DNA from 4 places in the Streptomyces sp. NPDC056144 genome. Region 4 is predicted to be linked to each of the others. Evidence: riboswitches for the same ligand, from Rfam matches in the RefSeq annotation. Region 4 holds a riboswitch; each other region holds the start of a gene.

Region 1 (4,167 bases), on a different contig from region 4:
CGGTGCTGTTCGCCGGGCTCACCCTCGTACAGCTGCGGTTCATGCCCGTGCGGAGCGCCCCTGAGCCGCGGTCGGCGCCGGACGGGCGGGGGCAGTTCCGTACGGTCCTCTCCCACCGCACCTTCTGGCTGTTCTCGCTCGCGATGACCGGCTCGTACGTCCTGTCCTTCCAGGTCTACCTGGCGCTGCCGCTCGCCGCCGGGGACACGGCCGGCGGTGGCGTCTGGCTCACCACCGCCCTCTTCGTCGTCTCCGCGCTGGTCGCGCTCGCCGGCCAGCTGCGGATCACGGCCTGGTGCCGCCGCCGGCTGAGCCGCGAGCGGTGTCTCGTCCTCGGGCTCGCCCTGATGGGCGGGGCGTTCCTCGTCCCGGCGGCGCTGGGGCGGGGCGCGGTGGGGCTGCTGCTGTGCGCGGCGGTCCTGGCCGTGGCGAACGCGGTGCTCTACCCGTACGAGATGGACACGGTCGTCGCCCTCGCCCGGGGCCGCTGGGTGGCCACCCATTACGGGCTCTACAACACGGTCTGCGGGATCGGCATCACCCTCGGGAACCTGGGGACGGGCGCGCTGCTCGACGTCACCGGCTGGTCCGCGGCGCCGTGGCTCGCGCTGTGCGCGGTCGGCCTGGGGTGCGCGGGGGCGCTGGCGCTCCTCGCCCGGGGCGGGCGCCTCGGGGACGGACGCCCCCGGGACGCGCGGCTCGCCGGGTAGTACGCCCAGTCGGCCGCGCGGAGGTCGCCGCCGGGTGCGGCGGCGGCCACCCTGGGAGGACGCGGTACGACACCGGGCAGGAGAGCACAGGTGGGGCACCCCCAAGGACCGGCGGGCGGCGGTTGGCTCCGTACGGACGGCGGCAAGGACGGCCGCCCGTACGGCGGCGCCCGGCGCTTCCTCCGCGCGCTGCCCCCGCTGATCATCGTGGGCGGGGTCGTCTTCGACGTGATGACCCCGCCCACGTACACCGCCGCCCCGCTCTTCTCCGCCGCCCCGCTGATCGCCGCGCCCTTCTTCTCGACGCTCACGACCCTGCTCACCGGCATCGCCGCCGTCCTCGCCTCCGTCGGCCTGCACCTCTACAACGGCACCGCCGACGAGATCCCCTCGCTGACCGAGACCCTGACGGTCCTCACCGTCTCGGCGCTCGCGATGCTCATCAACCGGGTCGTGCGCCTCAGCGGCGAACGGCTCGCGTCCGCGCGGGTCATCGCGGAGACCGCGCAGAAGGCGGTGCTCCCCGCGCCCGCCGAGCGGATCGGCGGGCTCCAGTGCGCGGCCCGGTACGAGGCGGCGCAGGCGGACGCGTTCATCGGCGGCGACCTGTTCGCCGTCCAGGACACCCCGCACGGGGTGCGGCTCGTCGTCGGTGACGTCCGGGGCAAGGGCATGGACGCGGTCGAGGCCGTGGCCGTCGTCATCGGCGCGTTCCGCGAGGCGGCCGAGCAGGAACGGAGCCTGGAGGGCGTCGCGCTCCGGCTGGAGCGGGCGCTGACCCGCGAGGGCACCCGGAGGGACGGGCTCGACGCCTTCGAGGGGTTCACGACGGCGGTCCTCGCCGAGATCCCGAAGACGGAGGGCCCGTCGGGAGAGGGTGCGACCGTACGCATCGTCAACCGTGGCCATCCGCCGCCGCTGCTCCTGTACGTGGACGGGAGCCTGGACGTCCTGGATCCGGCGGAGCCGGCGCTGCCGCTCGGCATGGGCGAACTGGCGGCCTGGCCGGACCGGTCCGAGGAGCACCCGTACCCCCGGGGCGCGACGCTCCTCTTCTACACGGACGGGCTCTCGGAGGCGCGGAACGCGGAGGGCGTCTTCTACGACCCGGCGCGGCGGCTCGCGGGGCGGATCTTCCCGGGGCCGGAGGAGCTGCTCGACGCGCTCGTGGACGACGTACGGCTCCACACGGGCGGCGAGTCGACGGACGACATGGCGCTGCTCGCGCTGAGCCGCCCGGCGACGGGGCAGCCGGAGCGGCGGCGGACGATGCCGGTGGTCCCGCCCGGTGACCATGGGTAGTCGAAGGGTGTCACTGCGATAACAATTGACATACCGTCAGATCGCGGAGGTGTGGAGCCGGGCGGGGATCCCCTTTCTGAAGGGGGGTCAACTCGGGCGATACCCCACTAATTCAATGAACGATCACCCGGAACGGCTTGGAATCGGGACCCCGTGTCTATTAACGTTCGATAACGCAGCGCGGTCGTCCCAGCCGTCGCAAGAGACGGCACCGTGCGCACGCGCCGAATCCCGAAAGGGAACCGGGGAACCACCACTTGGGGTGAATCGAGCCCATTCGCACCCGTGCGGAACACGCACCCGTGCGACCGGGCCCGTAGGAGACCTTCCTGCTCCGAACCCGTCAGCTAACCCGGTAGGCGAGAAGGAAGGAAAGGAGCGCGCCCCCGTGGCGTCCAACACTCCCGCACCCGAAGTCCCCTTCGACGCCTTCGGTGGTGGTGCGGGTCCCGCCGCCCCGGACACCGAGTGGAACCCCACCGAGGGATCCCTCCGCGCCGAGAGCCGCTCCGGCGGCCGGCACCGCGTCGTCAAGCAGCGCTCCAACTTCGCCCGCTCCTCCACCGTCCTCGGCGTCGGCGTGATCGCCGCCGTCGGCGCGGGCGGCCTCGCCACCGCGCAGGACAAGCCCCCGGTCTCGATAGCCCTCCCCGACCTGCCGGACCTGCACCTCCCGGAAGCCGAGGACCTCCCCGGCGTCGGAGAGTTCTTCGCCGACGACGAGCAGGGCAAGAGCGGCTCGAACGGCTCGAACGGCTCCGGGAACTCCACCGGCGCGACCGGCAACGCGAACCCGCTCACCGCCGCCACCTACGTCACCCCGGCCGCCGAGCGCACCGCCGCCGGCCCCGCCTCGGACGCCGACACGGCCGCCCGGGCCGGCGCGGCCACCGCGAACGTCGCCACCGCCGCCACCTTCACCCCGCCCGCGCAGCCCACGGCCGGCACCGTCGACGCGGGCGAGATCCTGCGCACCCGCATCCTCCAGCAGGCCGAGCAGCAGCAGGCCGAGGCCGACGCGGCCGAGAAGGCCGAGGCCGAGCGCCTCGCGGCCGAGAAGGCGGCGACGGAAGCCGCGGCGGCCGAGGCGGAGGCGGAAGCCAAGGCCAAGGCCAAGGCCGAAGCGGAGGCCAAGGCGGAGGCCGAGCGGATCGCCGCCGAGAAGGCCGAGGCCGAGCGGATCGCGGCGGAGAAGGCGGAGGCCGCCCGCCTGGCGCAGCTCGCCGCCAGCTACTCGCTGCCCCTCTCCTCGTACAGCCTCACCGCCACCTACATGCAGTCCGGCTCCATGTGGTCCTCCGGCTACCACACCGGCCTCGACTTCGCCGCGCCCACGGGCACGCCGCTGAAGGCGGTCCACGGGGCCACCGTGAAGTCGGCCGCGTGGTCCGGCTCGTACGGCTACCGGATCGTCCTGGAGCTGGAGGACGGCACCGAGGTCTGGTACTGCCACCTCTCGTCGATGCTGGTCAGCGCGGGGCAGACGGTGGGCACCGGCGAGACGATCGGCCGCGTCGGCGCCACCGGCAACGTCACCGGCGCCCACCTCCACATGGAGGTCCACACGGCGGGCGGCGACGGCATCGACCCGGCGGCCTGGCTCCGCTCCAAGGGCCTGACGATCTGAGCCGAGGCTCCTCTCCCCGTACGGAATAGCCCCGGCGGCGCGGGCAGTTGATCACACCATGACGACTCTCCGCCCGCTGGGCGCTTCCGACCTCCACGTCTTCCCGCTCGCCCTCGGCGGCAACGTCTTCGGCTGGACCTCAGACGAGGCCGAGTCCTTCGCCGTCCTCGACGCGTACGTCGCCGCCGGCGGCAACTTCGTCGACACCGCCGACATGTACTCCTCCTGGGCCGAGGGCCACGAGGGCGGCGAGTCCGAGGCGGTCATCGGCCGCTGGCTGGCCTCCCGCGGCAACCGCGACGACCTCGTCATCGCGACCAAGGTCGGCGCCCACCCCCGCTACAAGGGCCTCGCCGCCACCACGATCAAGGGCGCCGTCGAGGAGTCGCTCCGCCGCCTCGGCACCGACCACATCGACCTCTACTACACGCACTTCGACGACGAGACGGTCCCGGTCGAGGAGATCGTCACCGCGCTCGACCAGCTCGTGAAGGACGGCAAGGTGCGGGCCGTCGCCGCCTCCAACAT
Region 2 (4,167 bases), on a different contig from region 4:
TGTACGTCCTGTACATTTTCGACAGGTGCTCGACAGATGGAGGTGTGCACCCATGGACGCTCGCCACGTTCTGCCCGAGTTCACGGAGCGGACCGGCTTCGGAACACGGACCCTCGACCCGTACTCCAAGCTCCTCGACGCCCGGATCGTCTTCCTCGGCACGCCGATCGACGAGACCTCGTCCAACGACGTCATCGCCCAGCTCCTGTACCTGGACCACGCCGAGCCCGGCCGGGACATCGCGCTCTACATCAACTCCCCCGGCGGCTCGGTCACCGCCATGAGCGCCGTGTACGACACCATGTGGTCGCTCCACAGCGACGTGGAGACCACCTGCCTCGGCCAGGCCTGCGACACCGCCGCCGTCCTGCTCGCCGCCGGGACCCCGGGGAAGCGGCTGATCCTGCCCGGCGCCCGGGTCACCCTCCGGGAACCGGCGCTGGACGAGCCCGCCCAGGGGCAGCCGAGCGACCTCGGCATCGCGGCCGGCGAGCTGCTGCGGCAGCGCGGGCTGGTCGCGGGGATGCTCGCCGAGCACGCGGGCCGGGACCGGGAGCGGATCGACGCCGACCTCGCGCGGCTGACCGTCCTCGACGCCCCGGCGGCGGTCGCGTACGGCCCGGCGGACCACGTGGTGACGGGCCGCGGCGCCGTCGGCGGCGGGGCGGGGCGGTGAGGCTGCCGTGGTTCCGGAGCTCCCGCCGTTGCCGGCCCTGACCCGGGCCGAGGGTGAACTCGTCGACGCGTACCTCGAAGTCGTCGATCTCCTGGGGAGGATCAATCCATCCAGAGGTACACATACCTATGGGGCGCTGCGTGCCGCTCAGGCCCTGGTCGGGCGGGCGCAGGCCCTGCGCGAGGCGCTGACGCTCATGCATATGCGGGGCGAGAGCGAGGTGCACGCGGACACGTTGGCGCGGGCGCTACGGGTGTTGGACGGAGAGCGACGGGCCGGCCGGGTCACCGTCCCCCGGGATCGGGCGAGTTGACGTCAGGGCGTGTCGTGTCGAGGTCCGGACGGCCGACGGGCATCGCAGAATCGCTCCCCCATTCGGCGTAGTCATCGCTGCGTCACCGCACGGGAGTGAGTTGCGCAACCGATGTACGCATTTGGCGGAATCGAACGTTCCATCGCTGGTGCGCGGCTCGTCGGCCAAACATACAGAGATCACAAAGGCTGCTTGTCCACCCGTATGGAGCAGTCGTGATGAGCCTCACATAAGGTCGTTTCAGCTCGGAATTCGCCCATGTCGTAGGTCAAGATCCTCGACGACGACAAGCCCCCGCCGCCGCGGCGGGGCGGTCCGGGCGGACGCCGAGTCCTGCCGCTGCCCCGGATGACTGGTCGACAGGAGTGGTTCGGCAGGAGTGGAGGACCCAGGCAGTACGGGACGTACGCGCTGTTTCGACGGCGTGGTCGTCCCTTGGGGTGAAGCCGCGCGAGCGGCCGGGCATCTTCGCCTGCCCGAACCCGACAGGTCATCCTTCACAGGCGGCTGACGAAGGGTTGCGCATGACCGCGCAGATGCACGTCCCGTCCCTGCTGTCCCGGGCCGGAGCCGTCTCGGCTCTCACCCTCGCCGCCGTCGGCGGCACGCTGTTCGCACCAGGTGCGGCACCGGAGGCCCAGGCGGCAACGGCACACGCGAACAAGGCACTGAGCGTCGCGGCGGCCAAGAAGGGCTCGCCCTACCGATGGGGAGCCGTCGGACCCACCCGGTTCGACTGCTCCGGGCTCACGCTCTACGCGTACAAGAAGGCGGGCAAGTCGCTGCCCCGTACCGCGCAGCAGCAGTACAACAAGACCCGGCACATTTCCAAGGCCAGCAGGCAGAAGGGGGACCTGGTCTTCTTCCACTCCGGCGGAAGGGTCTACCACGTCGGCATCTACGCCGGCAGCGGCAAGATCTGGCACTCGCCCAAGACGGGCTCCTGGGTCAAGCTCGACAGAATCTGGTCGTCGAAAGTCTACTACGGCCGCGTCCGCTGATCCCTGAGCGGTAGCCCGTAGGACCGGGGGTGCGGTGGCGCCGCCGCACCCCCGCCTCCGGCGCGTACCCGTGAGACCCTGATCCGGCCTGATCCGGCCTGATCGGCAAGACGCCCCCTACACGCTCGCCGCCAGGGACGCCGTCCACGGCAGCGTGATCCACACCGTCTTGCCGCCCTCCTCCGTCGGAGTCACCGAGAGGCGGCCCCCGGCCTCCGCCGCCAGGACCCTGATGATGACCATGCCGCGGCCGTTGTCCTGCTGGACCGCCGCCGGCAGCCGCCGGGGCCAGCGCGGGTGGCTGTCGGTCACGCCGATGTGCAGCCGCTCCCCCCGTTCCAGCCTGAGGTCGACGGTGAACGTCGGCGACTGCCCGAAGGTGTGCTGGACCGCGTTGGTGGCCAGCTCCGAGACGATCAGCCGGATCGAGTCCGCGCTCTCCGCGCCGTCGTCGAGCCCCCAGTCGCCGAGCACCTCCGCGACGTACTGCCGTGCCGTGCGCACCGAGGCCGGATCGCTCGGCAGCGTGACGGATGCTTCCTGATGGTCTGCCATGGCGACGCTGTCCCTTTCCCACCCGGGACATCGCCCGGGACCCGCTTCGCGCCCGGATTGCGCTTCGCGTCAGAGTGCCACCGATGGTGCCGCCCCGAGCGGTGTTCCACCACGATATGTACGCATCTATCGCCCGAAGCGGTGAACTCCGTGACGGTTCAACGCTCTTGGGGTGCCGTCCGCAGGATCGTCGCGACCGCCCCCCGGATCTCCGCGTCCGTCAGGTCCGCGCGGGCCGTGAGCCGCAGCCGCGAGATGCCGTCCGGGACGGACGGGGGCCGGAAGCACCCGACGGCCAGGCCCTGTTCCCGGCAGTCCGCCGCCCACCGCAGCGCCGCCTCGGGCGAGGGCGCGCGGACCGAGACGACGGCCGCGTCCGGGCGCGCGGCGGTGAGACCGGCCGCCGTGAGGAGCTCGTACAGCGTGGTGGCCACGGTCCCGGCCCGTGCGGCGAGCGCCGGTTCGGCGGCGATCAGGCGGAGGCTCGCGAGCGCGCCGCCGACGGCCGCCGGGGCGAGGCCGGTGTCGAAGATGAAGGTGCGCGCCGCGTTGACGAGGTGTTCGATGACCCGGGCCGGGCCGAGGACGGCGCCGCCCTGGCTGCCGAGGGACTTGGAGAGGGTGAGGGTGGCGACGACGTCCTCGTCGCCCGCGAGGCCGGCCTCGTACAGCGCTCCGCGTCCGCCCTCGCCGAGGACGCCGAAGCCGTGGGCGTCGTCGACGACGAGCCCGGCGCCGTGCGCGCGGCAGGCGTCGGCGAGCCCGGTCAGCGGGGCCTTGTCGCCGTCGACGGAGAAGACGGAGTCGCTGACGACGAGGGCGCGGCGCCCGGGGTGGGCGTCGAGGGTCTTGGCGACGGCTTCGGGGTCGGCGTGCGGCACGACGGCGGCCTCGGCGCGGGCCAGGCGGCAGCCGTCCACGATCGAGGCGTGGTTGGAGGTGTCCGAGACGATCAGGGAGCCGGGGCCGCCGAGCGCGGTGAGCGCGGCGAGGTTGGCGGCGTAGCCGGAGGAGAAGACGAGGGCCGCCTCGAAGCCGGTGAACGCGGCGAGTTCGCGCTCCAGGAGCGTGTGCAGCTCGGTGGTGCCGGTGACGAGCCGGGAGCCGGTGGCACCGGCGCCCCAGCGCCGCGCCGCGTCGGCCGCCGCCTCGGTGACCTCCGGGCGGCGGGTGAGGCCGAGGTAGTCGTTGCTCGCCAGGTCGAGGAGGTCCGAGTCGGCGGGCCGGGGCCGCAGCGTCCGGACGAGTCCGGCCTCCGCCCTGCGGCGCGCCTCCGCGTCGGTCCAGTCGAAAGCGGTCCGGCGCGGGCCCTCGGCCCGGGCGTCGTCGGCCAGTGGCATGCGGCGATCCTTTTGTAGGCAGCGCACAGACCCTAACCGCAGGACGCCGGGGCCGGGATGTGGTCATCCACACACCTCGTTCCGGACCGTTTGTTCGGTTCCTCCTTGGCCAGGGGGCGGGCGGTAGGCAAGGATCAACCCTTATGGACCTGCTGAACACGCTGGTGGAGAAGGGGCTTCGGCGCGAGCTGCCGACCCGTGAAGAAGCGCTCGCCGTCCTGGCGACCTCCGACGACGAACTGCTCGATGTGGTGGCGGCCGCCGGGAAGGTGCGCCGTCAGT
Region 3 (4,167 bases), on a different contig from region 4:
GGGGTCCGTGCCGGGGCGGATGATGTCGTTGCCGCCGGCGCAGAAGGTCACCAGGTCGGGGGCGAGTTCCTTCGCCCTCGGGACCTGTTCCGCCACGATCTGGTCGAGCAGGCGTCCCCGTACGGCCAGGTTGGCGTAGCGGAAGGCGTCGTGCTCCGGCAGCTGGTCGGCGAGCAGGACCGCGAAGCGGTCCGCCCAGCCGACGAACGTCCCGTCGGGCCCGGGGTCTCCGACGCCCTCGGTGAAGCTGTCACCGATCGCCGCGTACGACCCGAATGCGTTCTTGTCTTCTGATCTCGAATCGTCTGCCACGGGAGCACATCCTTCCCTTTCGAATGTGACCTACGCGACCGTAGGGAGGGGTTGACGAGCAGTGACATATGCCACCGATAAAGATTCTCCCAAGACGGAATACGAGAACGGCCCGGCACATGAGTGCCGGGCCGTCTCGCTGTCAGGTGTCTCAGATGGAGACGCCGTGGCCGCGCAGGTACGCGAGCGGGTCGATGTCCGAGCCGTAGCTCGGCGAGGTGCGGATCTCGAAGTGCAGGTGCGGGCCGGTGGAGTTGCCGGTCGAGCCGGAGAGGCCGATCTGCTGACCGCCGCTGACCTGCTGGCCGGCGGAGACGGCGAGGGACGAGAGGTGCGCGTACTGCGAGTAGTTGCCGTCGGCGTGCTGGATGACGACCTCGTTGCCGTAGGCGCCGCTCCAGCCGGCGGAGACGACCGTGCCGGCGCCGACGGCGCGGACGGTGGTGCCGGAGGAGGCGATGAAGTCGGCACCGGTGTGGTAGCCGGAGGACCACATGGAGCCGGAGGCGCGGTACGGGGTGGAGACGCCGTTGCCGACGGGGGCGACCCAGCCGGACGAGGTGGCGGCCACCGAGGTGCGCTCGGTGCTGCGGGAGGCGCGCTGGGTGTCGCCGTTCTTCGCGGAGGACGAAGAGGAGGAGGCGGAGGACGAGGAAGAGGAGGCCGCGGAGGACTTCTTCTTGGTGTGCTTGGTCTGCGCCTTCTCGGTGCTCTTCGGGGCGGCCTTCACGGCGGCGGCCGAGGTGCTCTTCGCGCCGAGGGTCAGCTTCATGCCGGGCATGATCAGCGACGGGTCCGCGCCGACGACCTGGCGGTTGTCCTCGTAGAGCTTCTCCCAGCCGCCGGCGACGTTCTGCTCGTCGGCGATCTTCGAGAGGTAGTCGCCGCTGACGACGGAGTACGTCTTCGGGGCCGCCTTCACGGCGGCGGGGGTCGCCTTCACCGCGGCGGGGGCCTTCACCTGGGCGGCGACGGCCACGGCCTGGGCGGGGACGGTCGCCGGGGCGGCCTGCTCGGCGGCGTAGGCCCCGGTGGCGCCGAAGATCGGCAGGGCGACGACGGCGCCGCCCGTACCGGCGGCGACGAGGCCGCGGGTCAGGGGGCTGAACTTGGGACGGCGGTGCTTACCCTTCGTGGGCATGGCGAATTCCTCTCCGGCGCCTACGAGGTGAGCTGTCGGGTTCGGACTGGAGATGCCCGGCCGCGTGTCTCACGCGGCTTCACCCCAAGCCGTCCTGCGTCGCGGGACCGGCGTCTTTCCTGGGTCCCCCGCTCCTGCCACGCATGGGATGAGTGCGGATTCCGGGCGGTGGCAGGATTAGGCGGTCCGACCGGATTGATGGCGACGCTAGACGAGCGGGGTCGGAGCAAACAAGCCGCACTTTTCCTTTCTCAAGATCGGCGGCTAATTCCGGGCCGAATTCCGATCACCCTGCGTGGATGACGGTCCCTCGATTTCCTTTTCATGCACGGGAATTGCTCCGGGCCTCCGACCACGATCCGTCACCTCTATGACCCTGCTCACCAGCGCCCGCCCATCTCACCTGCAAACGGGGCGCGTTGTGGCCTAGACCTCATAACGGACAGATCGACCATTTCGACCAGATGGGGTGCGCCGACACGGCGTCACCTGGATGATTGCCCCAGGAACCGACTCGCGTGCCCGGCACCCGAACACCGACCACCAGGAGCATCCGTGACGCAGCAGCTGCCGCAGGTCCCGCCCACCGACGCGAACGAGCCCGAGCTCGCCGAGGTCCGCAACTTCCGGGACGTGGGCGGCCTGCCGACGACGGACGGGCGCGCGGTGCGGCCCGGGCGCCTCTTCCGCAGCGGCCACCTCGCCCACGCGACCGAGGAGGACGCGGCCTTCCTCGCCTCGCTGAACCTGCACACCGTCTTCGACTTCCGCAACGCCGCCGACCGCCAGGTCGAGGGCGCGGACGTCGAGCTCCCCGGCGTGCGGAACGTGAACATACCGCTGAGCGACCCGGCCGACGGCAAGGAGTTCTGGAAGATGGTCCGCGACGGCGACGTCGCGCAGCTGCGGGAGATCCTGGGCGAGGGCAAGGCCGCGGCCCGTATGTCCGATTCGTACCGCTCGATGCTGGTCGAGCGGACCGCCGAGCACAGCCGCCTCCTGCACGCCCTGGCGGAGGACAGCGTCCCGGCCCTGATGCACTGCGCGGCCGGCAAGGACCGCGCGGGCCTCTCCATCGCGATCACCCTGCTCGCGATCGGCGTCGAGCGGGAGGCCATCGAGGCCGACTACGTGAAGTCGAACGCTCCGCACCGCCGCTACAAGGTGCGACGCAGCTCCACCACGACGGACGCCATGTCGCCCGAGGTGATGGAGCTGCTGAGCCCGCTCTTCGACGCGCGGGTGGAGTACCTGCGGGCCGCCCTGGAGTCGGTCGAGGCGACCTGGGGTTCGGTGGAGGCGTACCTCACGGAGGGCCTGAAGCTCTCTCCGGAGACCCGCGAGCGCCTGCGCGGGCAGTTCCTCACCGAGGCCTGAGCCCGCCGGACGGGCCCTAGCCGTTGCCGCCCATGGAGAACAGCAGGTAGAGGAAGCCGGCGAAGAGGTGACCGGCGATCAGGTAGGCGAAGAGGCGGAGCACGAGCCCCTTCGGGAACTTGCCTTCACCGCGCTCTTCGCCGGTGACCGCTGCGGACTTCTCGGACATGTCGGTCCTTTCGGGGTGAATCAGCGCCGGTGCGGGGTCCCGTCGCCGAGGCACAGCTCGGCGACGGGGCTCTGCATGAGGGTGTGGACGAAGAGCAGCTCGGCACCGCCGCGCGTGGCGGCGCCGATGCGGTGCGGGGTGAGCGAGTCGAAGTGCGCGCTGTCCCCGGGATCGAGGACGTGCACGGCGTCGCCGAGCGCGAGCCGCACCTGGCCCTCCAGGACGTGGATCCACTCCTCGCCCGGGTGGACGCGCACGATGTCGGCCTTCGTGGCGTACGGGACGTGGACGCGGAGGCACTGGAGGGCGCGCCCGGCGCCGCCCGCCTGCCGGTAGATCCAGCCGTCGGCCTCGACGGGATCGGAGCGGCCGGCCCGGACGACGGGGTCGTGCTCGGGAGGGGTCTCGCCGAGCAGCTCGGAGACCGTCGTACCGTAGGTACGGGACAGGGCGAGCAGCATCGGGAGCGAGGGCTGCCGGTTCCCCGTCTCCAGCCGGGAGAGGTGGGCCGGCGAGAGTCCGGCCCGGTGGGCGGCGGCCTCCAGGGTGAGTCGCCGGCGGCGGCGCAGGGCCCGCAGCTGCGGGGCGACGTCCGGCAGGAGGTCGGGCGCGCCGGGAGCGGCGGCGGCAGGGTCCGGGGAGCGGTCCCCGGGGACGTGGTCCATGCGTCCATTCCGCCAGGATCATGCCTCTGAGGCAAGTTTCTTGCCTCAGAGGCAAAACTTCGCGTGATGATCCGTACTGATCCGTGATGATCCCGGGATGCCGCGGATCAGCGCTGCGCGACCGCCTGCTTCACCAGTGTGCGCCCGAAGTCCCACATCAGCCCGCCCCCGCCGTGCGCGTCGTCCATGACCGCCGTGAAGGCCCTGACGAACCGGTCCACGTCCGCCTCGTCGATGACCAGCGGCGGGATCAGTTTGATCACCTCCAGGTGGTCCCCGGAGACCTGGGTGAGGATCCGGTGCCGCTGGAGCAGGGGCACCACGACCATCTGGGCGAAGAGGCCCTTGCGGGCCGCCTGGAGCATCGCCCACCGGCCGCGCAGCCCCAGCGAGGTCGGCCGGCCGAACTCGATCCCGATCATCAGACCGCGCCCCCGCACCTGGTGCAGCAGCTCGTACCGGGGTACGAGCTCCGCCAGGCGCGAGCGCAGCAGCCCGCCGAC
Region 4 (4,167 bases):
GGACGTCCTCGACCTCTCGCGGCGGGACAGCCAGCACCTGGGGTACGGGCACGGGATCCACTACTGCCTGGGGGCGCCGCTCGCCCGCCTGGAGGGGCAGACCGCGCTCGCGACGCTGCTGACTCGCCTGCCGGACCTGCGACTTGCCGCCGATCCGAACGAACTGCGGTGGCGCGGCGGGCTCATCATGCGGGGATTGCGCACGCTTCCGGTGGAATTCTCCCCTTCTGGGCGTATTGGGTGAAACACTGGGCTAGTTGACGGTTCGTCAGAACTGTGATCTTCGCGTGATCGGGGCTCCACCGACTTGTGACGAGCGTTCGAATGCCGCTACGTTTCCCGGCAACCTCAGCCGTCACGCGAAAGGCCTCCCTATGCGCTCCGGGAACGGACGACACCGCCGCCCCCGTCAGGCCCCCGCCCTCGTCGTCGCCGCGGGCGTGACCGGGTCCGCCATGGCGCTGCCGCTGCTCGCCACCGGCTCCGCGTCCGCCGCCGACGCCGCCACCTGGGACCGGGTCGCCGAGTGCGAGTCCGGCAGCCAGTGGAGCGCGAACTTCGGCAACGGGATGTACGGCGGTCTCCAGTTCACCCAGGAGAGCTGGGAGCGGAACGGCGGCCTCGCCTACGCGCCCAGCCCCGACCTCGCCAGCCGCGCGCAGCAGATCGCGGTCGCCGACAAGGCGTTCGTCGCCGGCGGCACGGACTGGGCGACCTGCGCGCCGATCGCGGGCCTGAAGAAGGACGGCAAGGCCACCGGGGTCGACCCGGGCCCGGCCACGCCCGCGGAGAGGTCCACGGGGCCCGTGGCGGAGTCCAACCGGACCTCGGGGGCGCCGTCGGCGGCCACGGCGACGCCTTCTGACACCCCCTCCACCGGTACGTCCGCCGGTACGCCGTCGGGCGCGGGCTCCCGTACGCCGGTGACCCCGGAGCGCTCGGTCGCCCCCGCGATCCCCGTCACGCCCGTGACGCCCGCCACCCCCGACGCCTCGGCCACGCCGGACTCCCCGGCGACGTCCGTCACCCCGGGCACGTCCACCCCGCCTGCCACGCCCGGCACGCCCGGCACTCCTGGCACGGGGAAGCCCTCGGACCCCGACGCGCCCGGCACGCCCACCGCCCCGGTCGCGCCCGACGCCTCCGTGACGCCCGTCGCCCCCGGGGCGCCCACCACGCCCGTAACGCCCGGTACGCCCGAATCGCCCGGCGTGTCTCCGGGTGACGCCGCGTCGGTCGCGCCCGGCACCGGCAAGCACCGGGGGGAACCCGCCCCGGAGGAATCCGGCACAACGGACAAGACCGGCACGGCGGACGTGGCGCGGTCCGCGACTGACGCGTCGAAGGATTCGGGCACAACGGACAGTCAGGGCGCTTCGGACGCGTACACGGTGCGACCGGGTGACAACCTGTCGGAGATTGCACAGGAGAACGAACTCCCCGGCGGCTGGAACGCCCTCTACGACGCCAACCGCGGGACGGTGGGGGCCGATCCGGACCACATCCTTCCTGGTCAGAGCCTCGACCTGACGGTCGGTTCGGAGTCGAAGGGGGAGTAGTTCGCGGCTGTATGTCCGGATTTGGGTAAGTGAGACATGGGTCTCTTCACCCCAACTGGCGTGTCACTACCGCGAACTTTGCTTCCGTCACCTCCCACCTGCGCAAACACCCCCCGCCGGAGGGCAAGTAGGGGCGATTTTTCCGCAATGTCGCCCTTTGAGCTTCCGGCGGGCTTGTGCCTATGGTCGTAACCGCTCGCCACCGCGGGCCCCGTCGACCGAAACGCCGAATCCTGCCGTCGGTCGAGGGAACAGTCGTCGCGCAAGCGCCGAAGGCAGGAGTGGGGGACCCAAGGTAAGTGCCGGTCCCGGCCGTTGAGAGACGGCCGAGAACGGCTTGGGGTGAAGCCGCGTGCAAGGACACGCGGCCGGGCAACTTTCCGGCCCGAACCCGACAGCTCACCTCACAGGCGTCGGTGAGGAGAATCCCCATGCTGTTTTCCGCCAAGGGCAAGCACCGTCGTCCCTCCAAGGCCACCCAGGTCGCCGCTCTCGTCGGCGTGACCGGCGTCGCCGTCGCCGCCCCGCTGATGACCGCGGGCACCGCCTCGGCCGCCACCGCCTCCGAGTGGGACCGCGTCGCCGCGTGCGAGTCCGGTGGCAACTGGTCCATCAACACGGGCAACGGCTACTACGGCGGCCTCCAGTTCTCGCCGTCCACCTGGGCCGCGTACGGCGGCACCGCCTACGCCCCGACCGCCAACCAGGCGTCGAAGTCCGCGCAGATCGCCGTCGCCGAGAAGGTTCTCGCGAGCCAGGGCAAGGGCGCGTGGCCGAGCTGTGGCGTGGGTCTCTCCGGCGCCTCGTACTCCGGCGGCTCGTCGAGCTCCTCCAGCTCTTCCAGCTCCTCCAGCTCGTCCTCGAACTCGGGCTCCTCCTCCTACTCCAAGAAGAGCTCCTCCTCTTCTTCGAGCAGCTCCAGCAGCTCGAACGGCTACACCAAGAAGCGCACGGCCGAGCAGCCGACCACCCGCAGCGAGCAGCGCCAGGCCCCGAAGCAGTCGACGCAGCAGTACGCCGCGCCGAAGGCCTCCGCCAAGAAGACCGTCACCACCCCGACCGGCCAGACGGTCAAGAAGGGCGACGGCGAGTACACGGTCAAGGCCGGCGACACGCTCAGCAAGATCGCTCAGGCGCAGGGCGTCACGGGCGGCTGGGCCAAGCTCTTCGACCTGAACAAGGACATCGTCGACAACGCCGACCTCATCTACGTGGGTCAGCAGCTCCACCTGAAGTAAGTCTGACGACGACTCCGCGGTGACCACCCCGGTCCGGCGCGCCCTTCCCCCGTGCGCGCCGGACCGGGGTTCTCCTTTTTCCGGGGCATTCGCCGATTACTGTCCAGTAATTCTCGGGTCCTTCGTCCCGACATGCCCACCCTTGGGCCCTTTTTCGTCCCAGGGGGCGGGCGCACGGCTGGCCGGAGCCCCGGAGACGGTTAGGCTCTTGTCGCAAGGCCAAGCGACCCTGCACCGGACCTTGCGTCACATCCAGCGTCACATCCCAGAAGGAGATGCTCGTGCCGTCCATCGACGTCGTCGTAGCCCGGGAAATCCTGGACTCCCGAGGCAACCCCACGGTCGAGGTCGAGGTCGGCCTCGACGACGGCAGCACCGGCCGTGCTGCTGTTCCGTCCGGCGCCTCCACCGGTGCCTTCGAGGCCATCGAGCTCCGCGACGGTGACCCGAACCGCTACCTCGGCAAGGGTGTCGAGAAGGCCGTCCTCGCCGTCATCGAGCAGATCGGCCCGGAGCTCGTCGGCTACGACGCCACCGAGCAGCGCCTGATCGACCAGGCCATGTTCGACCTGGACGCCACCGAGAACAAGGGCTCGCTCGGCGCGAACGCCATCCTCGGCGTCTCGCTCGCCGTCGCGCACGCCGCCTCCGAGGCGTCCGACCTCCCGCTCTTCCGCTACCTGGGCGGCCCGAACGCGCACCTGCTGCCCGTTCCGATGATGAACATCCTCAACGGTGGGTCGCACGCCGACTCCAACGTCGACATCCAGGAGTTCATGATCGCCCCGATCGGCGCGGAGTCCTTCTCCGAGGCCCTTCGCTGGGGTGCGGAGATCTACCACACGCTCAAGAGCGTGCTGAAGCGCAAGGGCCTCTCCACCGGCCTCGGCGACGAGGGCGGCTTCGCCCCGAACCTCGAGTCGAACCGCGCCGCCCTCGACCTCATCGTCGAGGCCATCAAGGAGGCCGGCTACGCCCCCGGCACAGATGTCGCGCTCGCGCTCGACGTCGCCGCGTCCGAGTTCTACAAGGACGGCAAGTACGAGTTCGAGGGCAAGTCCCGCTCGGCCGCCGAGATGACCGAGTACTACGAGGAGCTCGTCGCCGCGTACCCGATGGTCTCCATCGAGGACCCGCTGTTCGAGGACGACTGGGCGGGCTGGAAGGTCCTCACCGACAAGCTGGGCGCCAAGGTCCAGATCGTCGGCGACGACCTCTTCGTCACCAACCCGGAGCGTCTGGCCCGCGGCATCGAGGAGGGCACCGCGAACGCCCTCCTGGTCAAGGTCAACCAGATCGGTTCGCTGACCGAGACCCTCGACGCCGTCGAGCTCGCCCAGCGCAACGGCTTCAAGTGCATGATGTCCCAC

What was found. A riboswitch is a leader RNA that binds a small molecule or an ion and turns the genes downstream of it on or off. The one in region 4 is predicted to bind cyclic di-AMP.
Region 1: another riboswitch for cyclic di-AMP. It lies ahead of ACFC0Z_RS21675 (M23 family metallopeptidase); the one in region 4 lies ahead of ACFC0Z_RS24610 (transglycosylase family protein).
Region 2: another riboswitch for cyclic di-AMP. It lies ahead of ACFC0Z_RS28310 (C40 family peptidase); the one in region 4 lies ahead of ACFC0Z_RS24610 (transglycosylase family protein).
Region 3: another riboswitch for cyclic di-AMP. It lies ahead of ACFC0Z_RS01035 (peptidoglycan DD-metalloendopeptidase family protein); the one in region 4 lies ahead of ACFC0Z_RS24610 (transglycosylase family protein).

The regions. Positions count from the first base shown of each region.
Region 1 is NZ_JBHJVF010000006.1:487,028-491,194, forward strand. Features, by position in the region: gene ACFC0Z_RS21665 (MDR family MFS transporter) at 1-710, shown strand, start outside; gene ACFC0Z_RS21670 (PP2C family protein-serine/threonine phosphatase) at 801-2,012, shown strand; cyclic di-AMP (ydaO/yuaA leader) riboswitch at 2,225-2,389, shown strand; gene ACFC0Z_RS21675 (M23 family metallopeptidase) at 2,401-3,639, shown strand; gene ACFC0Z_RS21680 (aldo/keto reductase) at 3,698-4,167, shown strand, end outside.
Region 2 is NZ_JBHJVF010000012.1:358-4,524, forward strand. Features, by position in the region: gene ACFC0Z_RS28300 (ATP-dependent Clp protease proteolytic subunit) at 53-676, shown strand; gene ACFC0Z_RS28305 (hypothetical protein) at 684-989, shown strand; cyclic di-AMP (ydaO/yuaA leader) riboswitch at 1,314-1,510, shown strand; gene ACFC0Z_RS28310 (C40 family peptidase) at 1,514-1,990, shown strand; gene ACFC0Z_RS28315 (ATP-binding protein) at 2,108-2,545, opposite strand; gene ACFC0Z_RS28320 (8-amino-7-oxononanoate synthase) at 2,704-3,885, opposite strand; gene bioB (biotin synthase BioB) at 4,029-4,167, shown strand, end outside.
Region 3 is NZ_JBHJVF010000001.1:228,724-232,890, reverse strand. Features, by position in the region: gene ACFC0Z_RS01040 (SGNH/GDSL hydrolase family protein) at 1-312, opposite strand, end outside; gene ACFC0Z_RS01035 (peptidoglycan DD-metalloendopeptidase family protein) at 464-1,453, opposite strand; cyclic di-AMP (ydaO/yuaA leader) riboswitch at 1,458-1,614, opposite strand; gene ACFC0Z_RS01030 (tyrosine-protein phosphatase) at 2,009-2,830, shown strand; gene ACFC0Z_RS01025 (DUF6126 family protein) at 2,847-2,999, opposite strand; gene ACFC0Z_RS01020 (XRE family transcriptional regulator) at 3,020-3,664, opposite strand; gene ACFC0Z_RS01015 (aspartate aminotransferase family protein) at 3,772-4,167, opposite strand, start outside.
Region 4 is NZ_JBHJVF010000008.1:194,462-198,628, forward strand. Features, by position in the region: gene ACFC0Z_RS24600 (cytochrome P450) at 1-244, shown strand, start outside; gene ACFC0Z_RS24605 (transglycosylase family protein) at 375-1,559, shown strand; cyclic di-AMP (ydaO/yuaA leader) riboswitch at 1,817-1,987, shown strand; gene ACFC0Z_RS24610 (transglycosylase family protein) at 1,991-2,797, shown strand; gene eno (phosphopyruvate hydratase) at 3,073-4,167, shown strand, end outside.